DNA from 4 places in the Mycoplana sp. 10N416 genome. Region 4 is predicted to be linked to each of the others. Evidence: predicted binding sites of a transcription regulator. Region 4 holds the regulator's gene; each other region holds the start of a gene.

Region 1 (5,181 bases), on a different contig from region 4:
CGCACGGCGGAAAAGCGGGCGTCGAAATCGTCCGCCGCCTCAGTCGCGTCGAGGATCGCCACGCGCTCGCCTGCCTGCGCCAGATGCGCGTTCAGGGCGTTGCGCAGGGTGTGCTCCTTCCAGGGCCGTGACAGATCGGCATGGGCGACCTGGCCCATAGCGTGCACGCCGGAATCGGTGCGGCCGGCGCCGCGGATCAAGACGGTTTCGCCGGTCAGCGACAGGATCGCCTTCTCGACCGCGCCCTGCACGGAATGCCCGTTCTCCTGCCGCTGCCAGCCGACATAGGGCGTTCCGTCATATTCAATGATCAGGCGATAGCGCGGCATCAGATAATCACCGTGCCTGGGGCGACGGGGGTGCCGCGCAGGAAGTCAGCGACGTCGAGCGGCCTGCCGCCGGCCTTCTGCAGCCGTGTCAGGGAGACGGCGCCGTCGCCGCAGGCGACAACGAACCCGTCGGAGGCCAACACCGTTCCCGGCTTTTCCGACCCTGCTGCCAGGCGCGATCCCAGCACCTTGACCCGCTCCGGCTTGCCGGCTAGCGAAAGCTCGAACCAGGCACCGGGGAAGGGGGAAAGCGCACGGATGTGGTTGTGCACGTCGGCGGCCGGTCGCGCGAAGTCAACGCGCGTCTCGCCCTTGTCGATCTTGGCGGCGTAGAGCACGCCCTCTTCGGCCTGCGGCGTCAGCGGCAGGTCGCCCGCCTCCAGACGCGCCATTGCCTCGACCATCAGGCCGCCGCCGGCCTGCATGAGCGCATCGTGCAACGCGCCGCCGGTCATGTCCGGGCCGATCTCGATGCGATGGGTCAGCGCCACGGGGCCGGTGTCCAACCCCTTGTCCATCTTCATCACCATCATGCCGGTTTCCGCGTCGCCGGCCATGATCGCGCGTTGGATGGGTGCCGCACCGCGCCAGCGCGGCAGCAGCGAAGCGTGGCCGTTGTAGCAGCCGAGCCGCGTCCCGGTGAGGATCGCCTCGGGCAGCAGAAGCCCGTAGGCGACGACGACGGCGACGTCGGCCTCCAGCGCCCGGAAAGTGGCGCGATCCGCCTCCGCCTTGAAGTTCAGCGGCGTGAACACGGGGATCCCGAGCCGCTCGGCGGCCTGATGCACCGGCGACTTCTGCAGTTCTAGCCCGCGCCGTCCGCCGGGGCGCGGCGGCTGCGAATAGGCAGCCACGATCGTATGGCCGGCCTCGGCGAGCGCCGTCAGCGTCGGCACCGAGAATTCCGGCGTACCCATGAAGATGATGCGAAGCGCCATGCGGCGATGCTCCCGTTTAAGCTCGTTGATCCCTTCAAACGGGTTTACGAGCGTCAATCAAGCCCTCGCGGTGACGCCGTCCGATGCCGGATCAGATCGCCTTGGCGCCGCGCGTCTTTGCCGCCTTGGTGAACTTGCGGATCACCATGTCGCGCTTGAGCTTGGAAATGTGGTCGATGAAGAGCACGCCGTTCAGGTGGTCGATCTCGTGCTGCAGGCAGGTCGCGAGAAGCCCGTCGGCGTCGATCGTCTGCTCCTTGCCCTCACGGTCGAGATAGCGAACGGTGAGCGTGGCCGGGCGCTCGACCTCGGCGTAGTAATCCGGGATCGACAGGCAGCCCTCCTCGTACACCGAGCGCGCGTCCGAGGTCGTGACGATCTCCGGGTTGATGAAGACGAGCGGCGTCTTATCTTCGCCGTCCTTCGACACGTCCAGCACCAGCATCCGACGCGGCACGCCGATCTGGATCGCCGCAAGGCCGATGCCGGGCGCGTCGTACATCGTCTCCAGCATGTCGTCGGCAAGGCGCCGTGCTTCGTCGTTGATGGTCTCCAGCGGTGCGGAGACCTGCCGAAGGATGGGATCGGGAAGGATAATCAGCGGTTTGATCGTCATTCGCCTCACTTAGCGGTTTGCTGGACGGCTTTCAATTGCCTTGCATCTCGCGATGGCCCCGTTTGTTCACGTTATGATCTATTCTTGCGCGCAAATGCTGCTATGTTTGCCGCATGAATCCGGAACCATCCCTTCAGGCCGCAGTGAGTCGGCTTTTTGATGCGCTTGCCCGCGATCCGGCGTTGCAGCTTGCCTGCCTGTTCGCCGCGATCGTGGCGACCGGCTGGATCGTCTTCGCCCGCCGTGCCGCAAGCCGCCAGCGCGCGGCTGCCGTAGCTGCGGAAGTGCGCCTGGCCGAGCTGCTGCGCGCGCAAAACGAGATGCAGGGCCGGATCGCCGCCATGGCCGAGGTGTTCGGCGCGCGCCAGGCCGAGACGAACCAGTCGATCAACCAGCGCCTCGACGGGCTGACGCAGCGCCTCGGCCAGTCGATTAGCGAGCAAACGCGCGCCACGCATGAAAACCTTCGCCGCCTGCAGGAGCGGCTCGCGGTGATCGACACGGCGCAGACGAACATCCAGTCGCTGGCCAAGGACGTGGTCGGCCTGCAGGCAATTCTCGCAAACAAGCAGACCCGCGGCGCCTTTGGCCAGGGGCGAATGGAGGCGATCGTGGCCGACGGCCTGCCGACCGGCGCCTACCAGTTCCAGGCGCAGCTTCCAAACGGGATGCGGCCGGACTGCATCATCCGCATGCCGAATGGCCAGCCGCCGCTGGTCATCGACGCGAAGTTTCCGCTGGAGGCGTGGAACGCCATGGGCGCGGCTGCGAATGCCGAAGCCTCGAAGCTGGCCACCCAGCAGTTCCGGCGGGACATGGACGTCCATATTCGTGACATCGCCGAAAAATACCTGCTGGCCGGCGAGACGCAGGATACCGCCTTTCTCTTCGTCCCCTCCGAATCGATCTTCGCCGCGATCCACGAGAGCTTCGAGGCGATCGTCCAGCGCGCGCACCGTGCCCGCATCGTCATCGTCTCACCGTCGCTCCTGCTTCTGTCGATCCAGGTCCTGCAGGCGCTCCTGAAGGATCAGCGCATGCGCGAGCAGGCGCACGTGATCCAGGGCGAGGTGATCCGGCTGATGGAGGATCTCGGGCGTCTCGACGACCGTGTTCGCAAGCTGCACGGGCACTTCACATCGGCGCAGAAGGACGTGGACCAGATCCTGACCTCGACCGACAAGCTTGTCCGGCGCGGCGCTCGGATCGGTGAGATGGAGTTTGAAACGGCTGCGCCGCCAGGGCCGGGACAGGTGCAGGCGCCGTCTGCCGCCGCCGCGGAACGTGCGGTCGAAAGCCGCACCGGCCAATTGAAACTGAGAGTGGTTGACGAGGACTGACCGGCTCGGGCAGTGTCGGTTGAGGCATACCGGAGGAACGAGCCCCCATGATCACCGTCTTCGGATCCATCAACATGGATCTCATCGCCACGACCGAACGCCTGCCGAAAGCGAGCGAAACCGTGCCGGGACACAGTTTTACCACGGCCGCTGGCGGCAAGGGCGCCAATCAGGCGCTTGCGGCCCGGCGTGCCGGGGCAACGGTCCGCATGGCGGGAGCCGTCGGCGGGGATGCCTTTGCCGCCGAATCGCTGGTGCTTCTCACCCATGCGCGCGTGGATCTCGATCTCGTCAAGGTCGCGGACGAGCCGACCGGTACGGCCCACATCCTGGTTGCCGACGATGGCGAGAACGTCATCGTCGTCGTCGCCGGTGCCAATGGCGACGTGACCGCGGCGGACGCCAAGGTGGCCGTGTCGCAGATGTCGGCCGGCGATTTCCTGGCGCTGCAGCTCGAAGTGCCGACAGAGGCCGTCGACGCAGCGCTCGATGCTGCCAGGGCGAGACGCGTGACCTCGGTGATCAATCTCGCACCAATGACGGCGGATGCCCGCACGCTCGGCGCCAAGGCGGACATCGTCGTGACCAACGAGATCGAGTTCGAACAGTATGCCGGCAAGTCCGGCCTCTCCGACGCGGAGCGGGAGGCCGAGATGCGCTCGATCCACGAGCGGACCGGGCAGACGATCATCGTGACCCTCGGCGCCGACGGCGTCATCGCCATCCGCAAGGGCAATGTCTTCCGCGCTCCCGGCCTGAAGATCGAGCCGGTCGACACGGTCGGCGCAGGCGACAGCTTTTGCGGCTATCTGGTCGCTTCACTCGACGCGGGTCTGCCTTTCGCCGATTGCCTGCGCCGGGCCGCCATCGCCGGCTCGCTCTCCTGCCTCAAGCGCGGCGCCCAGCCGTCGATCCCGGAGGCGGGCGAAGTGGATGCGCGGATGCGAAAAGGCTGATATTGCCTTGAATGCAGGCGAATGAAGATCGGCCGTTCGCTGAAAGGGCCGATCTTTGGACGGCGGGCGTTCGGCGGTCGTCAGACTTGATGCGGTTGTCGATCGTGTGTCCGCCTTTAATCTGGTCATCGGGAGGAGACATCCTTTGCAGTTCGCCCGGATAAACGACATCAGCCTTCACCATCAGATCATCGGCGGCTCGCAGGACAAGCCCGTCCTTGTTTTCGCCAATTCGCTGGGAATGGACTTCCGCATCTGGCGTGACGTCATCGTGCGGCTTGCCGGCGATTTTCCCATGATCCTCTACGACAAGCGCGGCCACGGGTTGTCGGATGTCGGCCAGGTACCCTATTCCATCGATGACCACGTTAGCGACCTGTCCGGCCTGCTTGATCTTTATGCCGTGAAGGAGGCCGTCATCGTCGGGCTCTCCGTCGGCGGCCTGATCGCACAGGGTCTTTACGCGGCGCGGCCGGAACTGGTGAAGGCGCTGGTCCTGTGCGACACCGCCCACAAGATCGGTTCGGCCGAAAGCTGGAATGCGCGCATTGCCACCGTCGAGCGTGACGGCATCGAGAGCATCGCTGACGCCGTCATGGGGCTCTGGTTCACGCCCGCCTTCCGCCGGCCGGAAAATACCGCCTATCATGGCTATCGCAACATGTTGGTCCGTCAGCCGGCGATCGGATACGTCGCCACCTGCGCCGCCATCCGGGACGCGGATTTCACGGACGCTGTGACGCGCATCGCCGTGCCGACGCTGTGTGTCGTCGGCGATCAGGACGGCCCGACACCGCCGGCTGTCGTCCTGTCGACCGCCAAGCTCATCCCGGGCGCCCGCTACGAAGTCATTGCCGATGCAGGCCATCTCCCTTGCGTCGAGCAGCCCGAGGCTCTGACTGCGATCCTCCGGGCATTCATCGATCCGCTTGTTCATGGAGACAAGCCAAATGGCTGACGACGTGGCGTGATGACTGCCGAAGCACCGATCGCCCTGCGCCA
Region 2 (5,181 bases), on a different contig from region 4:
GCTGGCCGGAGTTTCTCAGTGTGGAGCGGACGCGGACAACGCTCGCCGCTGTCCACGCAATTCGCGATGCTCTGAGCTAACCACCGACCCGCAAGATCATCCACATTGACATGGCTGCCTTCTACGCATCCGACGAACAGCGGGCAATGTCCGCTGTTCGCGCGTGCTGTATAGCTGCTCTGGTGACGCCCTACGGTGACCCGCGTCGGCTAACAAGGTAGCTTGCGGAACGATTCTCTTTTCGGTCCGAGCAATGGAAACGTCCCTTTATCCTCCCGTAAAAAGCTTTCTCGAAGAGGCAGGTTACGTCGTCAAAGGCGAAGTTGGCGGCTGCGATGTTGTCGGCCTCAGCGAGAACGACCCGTCCGTTGTCGTGATCTGTGAACTGAAGCTGACCTTCAATCTGGAACTGATCCTGCAGGCCGTTGACCGGGCCGCCATTTCAGACGAGGTTTGGATCGCCGCCAGAGTTTCGGCCAAGGGCAGAGGACGGGAAGCCGACAGACGTTACCGCGATCTCTGCCGCAGGCTCGGCATTGGCATGCTCGGCGTCTCCGATGCCGGCGCCGTCAGCGTGATTGTTGACTCGGTGACACCAATGCCGCGCACCAATCCGAAACGGCGTTCGAGGCTTGTGCGCGAGCACCAGAACCGACGCGGCGATCCAGCACTTGGCGGCAGCACGCGCGCACCAGTCATGACCGCCTATCGCCAGCAGGCACTCGGCTGTGCGGCTGCTCTGGTTGCCGGGCCGTTGCGTGTTCGCGATCTAAGAGCAGGCATACCGGAGGCAGGAAAGATCCTGCTTTCGAATGTATACGGCTGGTTTGAGCGGCTTGACAGGGGCGTCTACGGCGTTACGGACGCCGGTCGCGAAGCGCTGGTCCGGTGGCCGCAGTCGGACCCTATCAACACGCTCGACCGGAATGATGGACCGACACGATCCGCGGATGGTTAGACGTCCCTGCAGAACCAGCCGTTGCACCTCGGCAGCCGTTTCCAAACCAGGACAACGACAGCGGCGCGCCGGTCGTCATGGTGACAACGGAATGCAGCTATGGGGAATCCTCTACAAGGCTCTGTCGCGGCCGCCATCGCCAAATCTGTGCGAATATTGGTAGGGTAACCGGCCGCCCGACTTGATCTGGAGGGCGGCGAAAATCCGGACTGCTAGGCTATTAACTAGCCAGCACTCTCCCAAAGATACCTGAGACCATCTGCCTAAGTTTGTTTGAGGGGAGATTTGGACCCAGCCTAAGCCTGAATTCAGAATCTCCGCAGATTTTGGCCCCGCTGGCGACAGCGGATAAGCCCAGGTACCCGTTGGATGGAAGCGCTTTGACTAGTGTCCCCGCGGCCACGGACCATCGGGAACGCCCCGTCTCTTTCGCCCAGCTTTCCCATATCTGCGGACAAGTCGAACAGACGCTGCATCACCAGATGAACCAACTCGTCTTCCCGCTGGATCTGATCGCGAGCACAGACGACGAAAGAGCCAGACGCCGTTGACGCTCGAGTAGGCTCGGCCAGATCACCGCATCCACAATGCCAGTTTCGTCTTCCAGCGCAATGAACTCCGCTCCCACCGGAAAATCACTGACCGGCAGAAAACGGAGTTTTAACTAGAAAGATGTTTATTTACAAGGAGTTCGACGTCATAGTCTACGAAACGTCTCCCACTCCTCTCTAGAACGGGATATCGTCGTCCATGTCGCGCGAGAAGTTCGACGATGCGCCGCCGCGGCTTGCGCCACCCGACGACGACGGTTGCGAGCCGTAGTCGTCATAGCTCGGTGCGCCGCCGCCATAGTTGCCGGCGCCACCGAAGTCGGAGCCACCGCCACGGCGGTCACCGCCGCCCTCGCCGCGCCCGTCGAGCATCGTCAGCGTCGAGTTGAAGCCCTGCAGAACAACTTCCGTCGAATAGCGGTCGTTGCCGTTCTGGTCCTGCCACTTGCGGGTCTGCAGCGCGCCTTCGATGTAGAGCTTGGCGCCCTTCTTCACATATTGCTCGACGACCTTACACAGGCCCTCGTTGAAGACGACGACGGTGTGCCATTCGGTCTTCTCGCGGCGCTCACCGGAATTGCGGTCGCGCCAGCTTTCCGAGGTCGCGATGCGCAAGTTGGCGATAGGGCGACCGTCCTGAGTGCGACGGATTTCCGGGTCCGCGCCGACGTTCCCGATCAGGATTACCTTGTTGACGCTGCCTGCCATCCGTTCAGTCCTTGTTGTCGCGCCGGGCATCTGCCGGCTGTAAATTCGATCCGCTATCTTAACGGCGACGCGCCCGGCGCGCCGCCCCGTGCGCCAGATAATCCACAGATCAAATTCGCGTGCATTTCGTTCTTTTTTTGTTCTACAAAATCCCTACTATCTTGTCAACCGAATCGGAAAGAGGCAGGGTTTTGGTCGCGACGCGCATGGACAGGCCGGTTCCGGTTCCTACATAGGGTGCGCTACCGAAGAGCCACTTCATCCGAGATCGACAATCACCGACCTGACATCTGGCGCTGGACACCATGAGCGAACTCAAGACCATTTCCATTCGCGGCGCGCGCGAGCACAATCTCAAGGGCATCGACCTCGATCTGCCGCGCAACAAGCTGATCGTCATGACCGGGCTTTCGGGCTCCGGCAAGTCGTCGCTCGCCTTCGACACGATCTATGCGGAAGGCCAGCGCCGATACGTCGAGAGCCTGTCGGCCTATGCGCGCCAGTTCCTGGAGATGATGCAGAAACCGGACGTCGACCAGATTGACGGACTGTCGCCGGCGATTTCGATCGAGCAGAAGACGACCTCGAAGAACCCGCGCTCGACGGTGGGGACGGTCACCGAGATCTACGACTACATGCGGTTGCTGTTTGCGCGTGTCGGCGTGCCCTATTCGCCGGCGACGGGCCTGCCGATCGAGAGCCAGACGGTCAGTCAGATGGTCGACAGGGTGATCGATTTCGGCGAAGGAACGCGTCTCTATATCTTGGCGCCGATCGTGCGCGGCCGGAAGGGCGAGTACAAGAAGGAACTCGCCGAGCTGATGAAGAAGGGCTTTCAGCGCGTCAAGGTGGATGGCCAGTTCTACGAGATCGCCGACGTCCCCGCGCTCGACAAGAAGTACAAGCATGACATCGACGTCGTCGTCGACCGCGTCGTCGTGCGCCCGGATCTCGCCGCCCGCCTCGCCGACAGTCTCGAGACCTGCCTGACGCTCGCCGACGGGCTGGCGATCGCCGAGTTCGCCGACAAGCCGCTGCCGGTCGAGGACACGGCGGCCGGTGGCTCGGCCAACAAGTCGCTGAACGAGACGCATGAACGGGTGCTGTTCTCGGAGAAATTCGCCTGCCCGGTCTCCGGCTTCACCATTCCCGAGATCGAGCCACGGCTGTTTTCGTTCAACAATCCGTTCGGCGCCTGCCCGACCTGCGACGGCCTCGGCAGCCAGCAGAAGATCGACCCGGACCTGATCGTGCCCGAGCCGCAGCGGGCGCTGCGCGACGGCGCTATCGCCCCGTGGGCCAAGTCGTCCTCGCCCTATTACAACCAGACGCTCGAGGCGCTGGGCGCGGCTTATGGCTTCAAGCTCTCCAACCGCTGGTCGGACCTTTCCGAAAAAGGCCAGAACGCGATCCTCTACGGAACCGACGAGAAGATCGAGTTCCACTACCAGGACGGCGCGCGGTCCTACAAGACGACGAAGAGCTTCGAGGGCATCGTCCCGAACCTCGAGCGGCGCTGGAAGGAGACGGATTCGGCCTGGGCGCGCGAGGAGATCGAGCGTTACATGTCGGCCGCCCCCTGCCCGGCCTGCGACGGGTTTCGCCTGAAGCCGGAGGCGCTCGCCGTCAAGATCGACAAGCTGCATATCGGCCAGGTTACGGACATGTCGATCCGCGTCGCTCGCGACTGGTTCGACACGCTGCCCGCCCACATGAACGCCAAGCAAAACGAGATTGCCGTCCGCATCCTCAAGGAGATCCGCGAGCGCCTTCGCTTCCTGAACGACGTCGGTCTCGAATATCTCAGCCTGTCGCGCAATTCCGGCACGCTTTCGGGTGGCGAGAGCCAGCGCATCCGCCTCGCCTCGCAGATCGGCTCAGGCCTGACCGGCGTGCTCTACGTGCTGGACGAGCCGTCGATCGGCCTGCACCAGCGCGACAATGCCCGCCTGCTCGACACGCTGCGCCACCTGCGGGACATCGGCAACACGGTGATCGTTGTCGAGCACGACGAGGACGCGATCCTAACGGCCGACTATGTCGTTGACATCGGCCCTGCCGCCGGCATCCATGGCGGCGAGGTGATCGCGCAGGGAACGCCGGCCGACATCATGGCAAACGCGAAATCGCTGACCGGCAAGTATCTCTCCGGCGAACTTGCAGTGGCGGTTCCCGCCGAACGCCGCAAACCGAAAAAGAAGAAGGAAATCACCGTCGTCGGTGCCCGGGCGAACAACCTGAAGAATGTCACCGCTTCCATCCCGCTCGGCGTTTTCACCGCCGTCACCGGGGTCTCGGGCGGCGGCAAGTCGACCTTCCTGATCGAGACGCTCTACAAGTCGGCGGCGCGCCGGATCATGGGTGCGCGCGAGATCGCGGCCGAGCATGATCGCATCGATGGCTTCGAGTACATCGACAAGGTGATCGACATCGACCAGTCGCCGATCGGCCGCACGCCGCGCTCGAACCCGGCGACCTATACCGGCGCCTTCACGCCGATCCGCGACTGGTTCGCGGGCCTGCCGGAGGCCAAGGCGCGCGGCTACCAGCCCGGCCGGTTCTCCTTCAACGTCAAGGGCGGGCGCTGCGAAGCCTGCCAGGGCGACGGCGTCATCAAGATCGAGATGCACTTCCTACCGGACGTCTACGTCACCTGTGACGTCTGCCACGGCAAGCGCTATAACCGCGAGACGCTCGACGTGCACTTCAAGGGCAAGTCGATCGCCGACGTGCTCGACATGACGGTCGAGGAAGGCGTGGAGTTCTTCGCCGCCGTCCCTGCCGTGCGCGACAAGCTGGTGACGCTGAACCAGGTCGGCCTCGGCTATATCAAGGTCGGCCAGCAAGCGAACACGCTGTCGGGCGGCGAGGCGCAGCGCGTCAAGCTCGCTAAGGAGCTCTCCAAGCGCTCGACCGGCCGCACGCTCTATATCCTCGACGAGCCGACGACCGGCTTGCATTTCC
Region 3 (5,181 bases), on a different contig from region 4:
TCGATCGTGCTGTTTACGGGCGGGGCGCCGCCCGTTGCGTTTGCCGGGGCGCAAGCCTAAATGTGGGCGGCAATCCGTGAGGAAAACATTCCATGGCAAAGATCAAGAACGTCGCGGTCCAGATGGACCACGTGTCCACCATCAATATCAGCGGCGATTCCACCTTCGCCATGAGTCTCGAAGCCCAGGCGCGCGGCTACCAACTCTTCCACTACACGCCCGACAAGCTCAGCCTTCGCGATGGCAAGGTCTTTGCGACCGTCGAGCCGATGCAGCTTCGCGACGTCAAGGGTGACCACTACGAGTTGGGCGAACCCGAGCGGGTCGACCTGTCGACGATGGACGTGGTGCTGTTGCGCCAGGACCCGCCCTTCGACATGGCCTACATCACCTCCACCCATCTTTTGGAGCGCATCCATCCGAAGACGCTGGTGGTGAACGATCCCGCCTGGGTGCGCAACTCGCCGGAGAAGATCTTCGTCACCGAATTCGCCGACCTGATGCCGGCAACGCTGATCACCCGCGACCCGGCCGAGATCCGCCGCTTCCGCGAGGAGATGGGCGACATCATCCTCAAGCCCCTCTATGGAAACGGCGGCGCCGGCGTCTTCCACTCGACCCGCGACGACCGCAACCTCTCTTCGCTGCTCGAAATGTTCGGGCAGATGTTCCGCGAGCCCTTCATCGCCCAGGCCTATCTGCCGGACGTGCGCAAGGGCGACAAGCGCATCCTGCTCGTCGACGGCGAGCCGGTCGGTGCGATCAACCGCGTGCCCGCCGAGCACGATGCCCGCTCGAACATGCATGCCGGCGGCCGTCCCGAGGCGACCGAACTGACCGCCCGCGAGATCGAGATCTGCAAGCGGATCGGCCCGTCGCTGCGCGAACGCGGCTTCCTGTTCGTCGGCATCGACGTCATCGGCGACTACATGACCGAGATCAACGTCACCTCGCCGACCGGCATCCGCGAGGTGCGGAAATTCGGTGGCGCCGACGTCTCGAGCCTCCTGTGGGATGCGATTGAACGCAAACGCGCCTGAGCAACCTGCGCCGGCGTCTGATCGAAGAGGCGCCGGCACCGCCATCCATCCGCTCTCCGCGATCCCCTATTCGCTTTGGTCGTAGGAGAACTGAATCCCCGCCGTGCCGCCCGTTTCGATGAACAGGTTCATGAAGGCGGGCACTGTTTCCTTGCGCGACCAGTCGCGTTGCAATTCACAGAAGAGTTGCGGCACGCTGGTCATCTTGCCGCCCGCCTGCTCTATGCGGCGCAGGCCCGCCTCGTGCGCGGCGAGCGATGTGCCGCCAACCGCGTCGACGACATAGACCTCATAGCCCGCCTGCAGCGCGTCGATGGCCGGAAACGTGAGGCGCGCTTCGGTCCATTCTTTCGACCGGTTTCCTCGACCGCGCGCCGGAATTCCACGTCTTCCCAGGAGTTGATCGTCGTACGATCGTAGGTCGGGCATCGTTCCAACGCCTTGCGCACTTGCGGAATCGGCGGCTTGTTCAGGCCGGTTTTGACATTGACCGTCGAGTGCACGATCGGCAGCCCGTACACGACAGCCGCCTTGGCAGCGCCGACGATGTTGTTGACCAGAAGTTGACGGTCCATTGAGGCGATGGAGTTCACCTGGACCGGCTGGTAATCGATAATGATGAAGGCTGAATTCTTTGGTGTCAGAAGGTGATCGGTGCTCGGATCGCGGACAGGTTCACTGACCATGACTTCCTCCTTGGGTATGCGGTGGATGTCTGTTGGATACGTGGCGCTTGACTTGGAGCGTTCCGCTGCGGGTGATGGCCGGATAGCGCTTGGATATTACGCTGCCTTCTTGTTCTCGAATACATTGCTCCCGTCGCATTTCGCCCGCGGTCCTGAATAGGCGGTCGCGTTTGTTCTCATGCGTGCGGTGTTTGCAACCGGGCGCAACCGGTTTGCACGGCCTGGCTGAAAATTGTTCCGTAAATGTTCTTGTTCCATTCCGCTTTCTATGACAGATTGTGATGACGTCGGATGAGGCGATCGGCGGCAGACTGTTTGGGGGACGGTCATGGTGGCACGGGTCAGTACGGTGGCGTTTCAGGGCATTGACGGCGTTCCCGTCGAGGTCCAGGTGATGGTGGCGCCCGGCAGGGTCGGCATGCAGATCGTCGGGCTCCCTGACAAGGCCGTCGCCGAGAGCCGGGAACGGGTTCAGGCCGCACTGCACGCATCGGGTCTCGCCTTGCCCGCCAAGCGGGTCACGGTCAATCTGGCGCCGGCAGACCTGCCCAAGGAGGGAAGCCATTTCGATCTTCCGATCGCGCTCGGCCTGATGGCGGCGCTCGGCGCCATTCCGGCCGATGCGCTGGAGGGTTACGTCGTCATCGGCGAACTCAACCTCGACGGTACGATTGCGGCAATCGCCGGCGCTCTGCCGGCGGCCATCGGCGCCAATGCGCTCGGCAAGGGACTCATTTGTCCAGCCGACAGTGGTGCCGAGGCGGCCTGGGCCGGCGCGGAGATCGACATTCTGGCGCCTCGCAGCCTGATTGCGCTCGCTAACCATTTTCGCGGCACGCAGGTGCTCAGCCGGCCCGAGCCCGCCATTCGCGCCGCACCCGCCAACCTGCCGGATCTTGCCGACATCAAGGGTCAGGAGAGTGCAAAGCGCGCGCTGGAGGTGGCTGCGGCCGGTGGACACAATCTCCTGATGGTCGGGCCGCCCGGCTCCGGCAAGTCGATGCTGGCCGCCCGCCTGCCGTCGATCCTGCCGCCGCTCGCACCGGCCGAACTGCTCGAAGTCTCGATGATCCATTCGATCGCAGGCCAACTCGCCGGCGGCAAGCTGTCCGATCGCCGCCCCTATCGGGCGCCGCATCATTCGGCGACGATGGCCGCTCTTGTCGGCGGCGGCTTGCGCGCCCGGCCCGGAGAGGCGTCACTCGCCCACCACGGCGTTCTCTTCCTCGACGAGTTCCCGGAGTTCTCGCCGCGGGTGCTCGATGCGCTGCGTCAGCCGCTCGAAACCGGCGAATGCGTGATTGCGCGCGCCAATCATCGCGTCAGCTATCCGGCGGCAATCCAGCTGGTCGCGGCCATGAACCCCTGCCGGTGTGGCATGGCGGGTGAGCCGGGTCAGGTCTGCGCGCGCGGGCCGCGCTGCATGGCGGATTACCAGGGGCGCATCTCCGGTCCGCTGATGGACCGCATCGATATCCGCATCGACGTGCCGGCGGTATCGGCGAGCGATCTCATCCGCCCGATGCAGGCAGAATCGAGCGCGACGGTGGCGGCTCGCGTCGCGCGTGCCCGCGAGGTCCAGCGCGATCGTTTCGTTGCCCTTGGCAGCGCGGAGGTTTCCATCAACGCCCGTGCTTCGACGGCGCTGATCGAGCGCATCGCGGAGCCTGACCCCGGCGGCCTGCAGCTCTTGCGGGATGCTGCGGAGAAAATGCGGTTCTCCGCCCGCGGCTACCATCGCGTGCTCAAGGTCGCCCGCACCCTGGCCGACCTCGACGGCAAGGACAGTGTTGGCCGCATCCATCTTGCCGAGGCGATCTCCTATCGTATCGCCGGGGAACGGCTGACGGTCGCCGCCTGAGGCCAGTTTTGACGCCGGGACGCGGCGGTCGCAGGCGGGTCACGACAGGCTGGGCCCGCAGCCACGACGGGGCTGGTATGAAGACAGACTTGCGCGCGTTCTCGGAAGGCATTGTCCGGGCGGATTGTGCTGCCGGCTTGAGAGCACCTTCGGGAACCGAGCCGCTTTCAGGCAACGATTGGCACACAAGGCCCGACACACAGTAATCAGCACACAACGGTCTCGCCGACCGCAATGACAATGGCGGTACGTGCGATGGTTGCGACCGCGCAATGGCCAGCAGGGCACACCGATGGTGCGCCCTGCAAATTCTCCACTGTCGCTGCGATCAGCCGCCAAGACCCTCGAACAGCGCGGTCGAGAGATAGCGCTCGGCAAAGGAGGGAATGATGACGACGATGGTCTTGCCTTCGTTCTCCGGCCGTTTGCCGACCTTGATGGCGGCGGCGAGTGCTGCACCGGCGGAGATGCCGACCGGCACGCCCTCGAGCCTTGCCACCAGGCGGGCGTTTTCGAAGGCCTCGTCGTTGGCCACGGTGACGACTTCGTCATAGATCTTGGTGTCGAGGATCGCCGGCGCAAAGCCTGCACCGATCCCCTGTATCTTGTGCGGGCCGGGATTGCCGCCGGACAGAACGGGGCTGTCCGCCGGCTCGACGGCAACCACCTTGACGCTCGGCTTCTTCGCCTTCAGCACCTGTCCGGCGCCGGTGATCGTGCCGCCGGTGCCGATGCCGGAGACGAGAATGTCGACCTGGCCCTCGGTGTCGTTCCAGATTTCCTCCGCCGTTGTCTTGCGGTGAATCTCCGGATTGGCCGGGTTCTCGAACTGGTGGGGAATGATCGCGTCGGGAACCGTCGCCGCCAGTTCCTCGGCCTTGGCGATCGCGCCCTTCATGCCTTTCGACCCTTCCGTCAGCACGAGCTCCGCGCCGAGCAGCGCCACCATCTTGCGCCGCTCGACCGACATGGTTTCCGGCATGGTCAGGATCAGCCGGTAACCCTTGGCCGCTGCGGCGAAGGCGAGGGCGATGCCGGTGTTGCCGGAGGTCGGCTCGATCAGCGTCGATTTTCCGGGGGTGATCTTACCCTGCGCCTCGAGCGCTTCGATCATCGCTACCCCGATACGGTCCTTCACCGAAGCGATCGGGTTGAAGAATTCGAGCTTTGCCAGAAGGTTCGCCTTCACGCCCTTTTCCTTGGCCAGCTTGTCGAGCCGCACGATCGGAGTGTCGCCGATCGTCTCGATGATCGAGGCGTAGACACGGCCGCGGCCGGGCTTGCGGGGTTCAGACATATTCGGCTCCCTTTCAATCTTCGAATGTTGTGCGGAGAATAGGTTCTAAGACGTGCGGAAGCCAGTGCCGCATCATCCACGGATTGTCCGCGAATTGAAAAAATCGCATTCCAATGCGGTTGAAGACGGATCTTTATTTCACGCTGCGCGGGTTGCGATGTAGGCTGCGGTGCTTGCCAGTATGCCTGCCGCCACGCGGTTGAGGCCCCGAAGGGCGCTCGGCCCCTTCAGAAGCGTTCGGGCGCGCGATGCCAGCGCCATGTAAGGAATGAGCACCACCAGGAGCACGATGAAGGT
Region 4 (5,181 bases):
TGACGCCGCAGAGGGCATTGCAGCCGAGATTCGTGGTGCGCACGGAGACAAGGCCCATGCGGTCGCGGTGGACGTCACTGACGCCGAAGCGGTCAGGAGGCTGGTCGAAACGACGGTGGAAAGATGCGGCGGCTTGCATCTGGCGGTTAACAATGCCGGCATCCACGGGCCGCGGCTCCCCAGCGGGGACTATCCCATCGACGGCTGGCAGAAGGTGATGGACGTCAACCTGAACGGTGTCTTCTACGGCATGAAGCATCAGATTTCCGCCATGATGGCATCCGGTGGCGGCGCGATCGTCAACGTCTCCTCCGTGCTCGGTTGCGTCGGGCTGCCGTTCACGGTGGCCTATACCGCGGCAAAGCACGGCGTAACGGGACTGACCAAGGTCGCGGCAATCGAGTATGCCAAGTTCGGTATCCGCATCAACGCCGTCGGTCCCGGCTGGATCGAAACCCCGCTCCTGACGGAGCATCCGCAACTGGCGAGCAGCCGTCGGATGGAATCGCTGCAGCCGATGGGGCGACGAGGGCGCCCGGAGGAAGTCGCCGCACTCGTCTGCTTCTTGCTTTCGGACGAGGCGAGCTTCATCACGGGCAGCTATCATCTCGTGGACGGTGCCTATAGCGCACACTAGCGTGTCCGACGGCTGACCTGGCAGATCGAAGGGGTACTGAACGAGGTCTTGCGGTCCGCATCGGACCCCGCGTAAAGTCTTGCCGACCAAGATCGGGAACTGTGGATGGTCAAAGAACAAGGACAAATGACCGGACTGATAACCGCCGGCATACTCGTTCTTGCGCTGCTGCACGCCGCACAATCGGTCTTCGTTCCGTTCGCGTTTTCCATTCTGGTCATCGCGTTGATATGGCCGGTCCAGGCCGCCCTCCAGAAGGTGATGCCGCGGCTGCTTGCGCTGCTCATAGCGCTGACCGTGACGATCATCGCGGTGGTCTCCGTGGGGTCGTCGATTGCCTGGGGGCTGGGTGTCCTCGGGCATTGGCTGTTCCTCAACGCCGGCCGTTTTCAGACGATCTACCTCGATTGGGCCCAATGGCTGGAAGAGCATGGTGTGGCGATCGCCGGCCCGTTGGCAGAGCGGTTCAACGTCGGCACGCTCGTCGGATTGCTGCAAGGGGTCGCCGGACGCATGAACAGTTTCGCCGGTTTCACGCTGGTGATCTTCATATCCGTCATGCTCGGCCTTCTGGAAGTGGAGGACGTCAAGCGACGCCTGCTGTTGCCGAGCGTCCAACCGCACGGTGCGCGGATTCTGGCGGCGAACAGAAGGATCGGTGCCAAGCTTCGACGCTTCATGGCCGTGCGTACGTTTGCCAGTATCCTGACGGGGTTGGTCGTTTGGATATTCGCCCGGTTCGTTGGTCTTGAGTTGGCTGCGGCCTGGGGAGCGATTGCGTTCGCCCTCAATTACATTCCTTTCCTCGGGCCATTCGTGGCGACGGTCTTCCCCACCTTGTTTGCGATTGCCCAGTTCGATTCGTGGCAATCCGCAGTGTTCGTCTTCGTCGGACTGAACCTTATCCAATTTGTCATCGGCAGCTACCTGGAGCCACGGCTGACCGGTGCTTCGCTCGCGATTTCACCGTTCGCCGTGATTTTCTCCGTGTTCTTTTGGAGTTTCATGTGGGGCCTTCCGGGTGCCTTCATTGGCGTTCCCATCCTGATTTGCCTCATCGAATACGCAGCACAGGTGCCGGCGACCCGCTGGATCGCCGTGCTCCTGTCCAGTACCGTGAATGATGACGCTGTTGCCGCTTTGGACCGCCGCGACAGGACTTGAGCTGCCTGACCGGAATGGCCGCGGATACTAGCTCACCGCGGGAACTGTAACGCCGATCAACAATCGTGGTGTCAGCACAAAATCGGAAAAGCGGGCTTTTTTGCCCCGTACTTGCCGGCCGCCGATTGAGAAGAGACAGAACCAATAACCTGCCTGGGCCGCCGCGCCACGAGCGGTTGTACCTGGCCGAAAAACCGGATTACACTTGACCGTTCGTTCGGATGGACAAGATTACGAGAGGCAAGAGAATCAACGAGAGAGGAAGGAATGGACATGACCAAGATTTCCCTAGTGCTCGTTCTGGCCGGGCTCGCAGCCGTCGGCTGCACGCCAACCGAGAGGGGCGCCGGCATCGGCGCAGCCACCGGCGCCGTGATCGGCGGCGCCATCACCAATGACGTCCGCGGCGCCGCCGTCGGAGCCGCCATCGGCGGTGTTTCCGGCGCGGTCATCGGCCATGTGGCCGGACAGCCTGGTCGTTGCTACTACCGCGATCGCTACGGCCGCCGCTACGTCGCCGCGTGCCCATAACAGCCTCACCGGCCGTGTCGCAGTTGAACAGGGAAAGACCTTGTCCCTCATAAGGTCTTTCCCGGACAATGGAATTTCCCGCCGGTATCACAGCTTAGAATTTCAAACGAGCGACTGCACCTTTGATTGAAATTTGCCCCCTTGCGGAACACATATGGAACAGATAGTGTCTGTTCTGGATTTGTTTCACGATTCTGGGTGACGAGCCATGCTGACCCGCAAACAACAGGAACTGCTCCTGTTCATCCACGAGCGGATGAAGGAGACCGGCATTCCGCCGTCATTCGACGAGATGAAGGATGCGCTCGATCTCGCCTCGAAATCGGGCATTCACCGGTTGATCACCGCCCTCGAGGAGCGCGGCTTTATCCGCCGGCTGCCAAATCGGGCGCGCGCACTCGAGGTGATAAAGCTGCCCGAGGCCTATTCTCCGAGCCTGAAGGCGCGGCGTGGCTTTTCCCCGTCCGTCATCGAAGGAAGCCTTGGCAAGCCGGCGACGGCGCCCTCCCCGGCCAAGCCCGCGGCCGCGGACGGGTCGGCTTCGGTTCCGGTCATGGGGCGCATCGCCGCCGGCGTGCCGATCTCGGCAATCCAGAACAACACCCATGACATCGCGGTTCCCATGGAGATGCTCGGCGCTGGCGAGCATTATGCGCTTGAAGTCAAGGGCGACTCGATGATCGAGGCCGGGATCCTCGACGGAGATACCGTCATCATCCGCAACACCAACTCCGCCAACCCGGGAGAGATCGTCGTGGCTCTCGTCGACGACGAGGAGGCGACGCTGAAGCGTTTCCGCCGCAAGGGCGCCTCCATTGCTTTGGAAGCCGCCAATCCTGCCTACGAGACCCGCATCTTCGGCCCCGACCGGGTGAAGATTCAAGGCAAGCTCGTCGGCCTCATTCGCCGGTATCACTGACTGCGTCTTCTAAGTCGAGATATGTGTTCGTCCGCCAGTCGTACAGACGGTGCCGGCTCCAGGGGCGATGAAGCGTCGTGACAGCATTGCGGACGCTGTAACTTGCGCGGCCGGTCGGATCGACCGGCTGCGGCGTTATTTCAAGGGCGCCGGTGCGGCGCAGGCTGCGCGCCGAAACGAGTCGAGCGCCCGAACGGCAGGTTTCCATTCGAAGGTATCGTGGCACGACCACGAGATCGGCACTGTCGCAGGCAGTTCCGAGAAAGGCCGGGTCCTCGACCGCGAGGACACGCCAACCGGCCGGCGCAACACCGGCGCACCACGCCTTGCGGCGGCAAACGAATCGCTTGTCGTTGGCGGCTGTGGCGAACGCCGCACGCATGTCAGCGCGCGCACGCGCCATCGCAGCAGCGTCAAGCACCACTTCCCGTTCCGTACTTCGGCGCTGTCGTGCACCCGAGCTCGCTTCCGGTGCTGCTTGGCCGACCAAGTTCTCCGAGCGACCGATGCCCGCGCCACCTCCGCCCGCGGGCTCCCGTTGCGCGGCATCTTCATCGGTCAGGAACAATGGCGAACGATGGCTTTCGATGCGAAGGGCGCGACGCCATTGATCGTAGATGAAATCGGGCGGCTTCGACCGATTCGTGGCGGCCTCTCCCGGCGTGACGAGCGCCACCAGCCGACCGTCCTCCGATACGAGAAGCTCGGGCGGCGCATCCGAAGGACGGACGGCCACAACGGCCACGCCGAAGACGAGTGGTAAAAGGCCGATGAGCGCGAGACGGGTGCGAAGCAGACAGAGGAACCCGCCACCTGCTGCAATGAGCGCGAATGCCAGCGGGGGCAATCTGCCGGTGACTACCTCTCCGCCCCAGCCGGAAACCCAATTGGCCATGGCGATGATCCAGTCGACGCCCCGTCCCATGATCGCGAGCGGAATGCCGTCCAGCCCGAGCGGCATGAGCAGCATGGCGATGACGGCCGTCGGCATGACGATGAACGAAGTGATCGGCATCGCAAGAAGGTTTCCGGCAAGGCCATAGGCCGGGATGCGATGGAAGTGTCCGATGGAATAGACGAGCGTTGCGACCCCGCCGATCAGGGACGACAGCAGAATCCCACCGGCAAACGCAGATGCAACCGAAAGCATCCGTGATCGATCGCCGATCCACCTGTGGCGCCGCGCGGACCAGTCGCGCCAGGCAGCATAGCCCGCAACCAGACCGAGGGTTGCCGCATAGGACATCTGGAAGCCGGGACCGGTGACCGCGGAAGGCGTCACCGCCAGAATGATCAGTGCCGACAGCGCGACATTGCGCAGGCTGATGGCGGTGCGGTCGAACAGGACAGCGAACAGCATGACGACGATCATCAGCCACGAGCGGACCGCCGAAACCGCCCCGCCGGAGATCAGGATGTAAAGGGTGACCGTGATCAACCCGCCGATGGCTGCGATTTTCTTGATCGGGAACTGTTCGGCTGCGCCCGGAACCAGCGCCAGCAGCAGTCGGGCGCCGACCAGAAAAGTGCCCGCCGCAAGCACCATGTTGAGCCCTGAAATCGCCAGAACGTGCGCGAGGCCCGATTGGCGCAAGGCCTCCACCGTTTTCGGGCTGATGCCGCGCTGTTCGGCCGTGATCAAGGCGGCAGAAATTGCGCCTGCATCGCCGCCGATGCGGCCACGAATGTGTTGCGTGATAGCACTCCGCCATTCGGCCACCACTCGGCTTGCTGCACCGTATGCGGTTTCACTTCGCGCCGGCGGGTTCAACTCCGTCGCCGCCGGTTTGCCGTAAAAGTATCCGATAGCCCCGGTTCCGGCGAAATAGGCGTCGAAAGCAAAGTCGTTGAGACCCGGCAACGCCGGTCCCGACGGCGGATTCAGCCGCGCGCGTCCGACGATCCCGCTGCCGATCGGCAGCGGCGTATG

What was found. The regulator LexA, encoded in region 4, represses DNA repair genes until DNA is damaged. The targets are predictions, from matches to a motif close to TGTTCNNNNTGTGTTCNG.
Region 1: the regulator LexA is predicted to act here: its motif matches at 1,947-1,964, upstream of AC1DDS_RS10770 (DNA recombination protein RmuC).
Region 2: the regulator LexA is predicted to act here: its motif matches at 2,345-2,362, upstream of uvrA (excinuclease ABC subunit UvrA).
Region 3: the regulator LexA is predicted to act here: its motif matches at 1,960-1,977, upstream of AC1DDS_RS10950 (YifB family Mg chelatase-like AAA ATPase).

Annotation. Positions count from the first base shown of each region.
Region 1 is NZ_JBFTIM010000004.1:307,806-312,986, forward strand. It holds gene truA (tRNA pseudouridine(38-40) synthase TruA) at 1-329, opposite strand, end outside; gene fmt (methionyl-tRNA formyltransferase) at 329-1,267, opposite strand; gene def (peptide deformylase) at 1,359-1,883, opposite strand; gene AC1DDS_RS10770 (DNA recombination protein RmuC) at 1,997-3,223, shown strand; gene AC1DDS_RS10775 (ribokinase) at 3,271-4,179, shown strand; gene pcaD (3-oxoadipate enol-lactonase) at 4,325-5,137, shown strand.
Region 2 is NZ_JBFTIM010000008.1:17,300-22,480, reverse strand. It holds gene AC1DDS_RS16785 (serine hydrolase domain-containing protein) at 1-80, shown strand, start outside; gene AC1DDS_RS16780 (DUF2161 domain-containing phosphodiesterase) at 254-958, shown strand; gene AC1DDS_RS16775 (single-stranded DNA-binding protein) at 1,687-2,217, opposite strand; gene uvrA (excinuclease ABC subunit UvrA) at 2,523-5,181, shown strand, end outside.
Region 3 is NZ_JBFTIM010000004.1:343,164-348,344, forward strand. It holds gene gshB (glutathione synthase) at 93-1,040, shown strand; partial or broken gene AC1DDS_RS10945 (isochorismatase family protein) at 1,107-1,726, opposite strand; gene AC1DDS_RS10950 (YifB family Mg chelatase-like AAA ATPase) at 2,055-3,587, shown strand; gene cysK (cysteine synthase A) at 3,916-4,884, opposite strand; gene AC1DDS_RS10960 (LysE family translocator) at 5,023-5,181, opposite strand, start outside.
Region 4 is NZ_JBFTIM010000010.1:121,716-126,896, reverse strand. It holds gene AC1DDS_RS20245 (SDR family NAD(P)-dependent oxidoreductase) at 1-637, shown strand, start outside; gene AC1DDS_RS20240 (AI-2E family transporter) at 764-1,801, shown strand; gene AC1DDS_RS20235 (YMGG-like glycine zipper-containing protein) at 2,075-2,332, shown strand; gene lexA (transcriptional repressor LexA) at 2,541-3,251, shown strand; gene AC1DDS_RS20225 (ComEC/Rec2 family competence protein) at 3,232-5,181, opposite strand, start outside.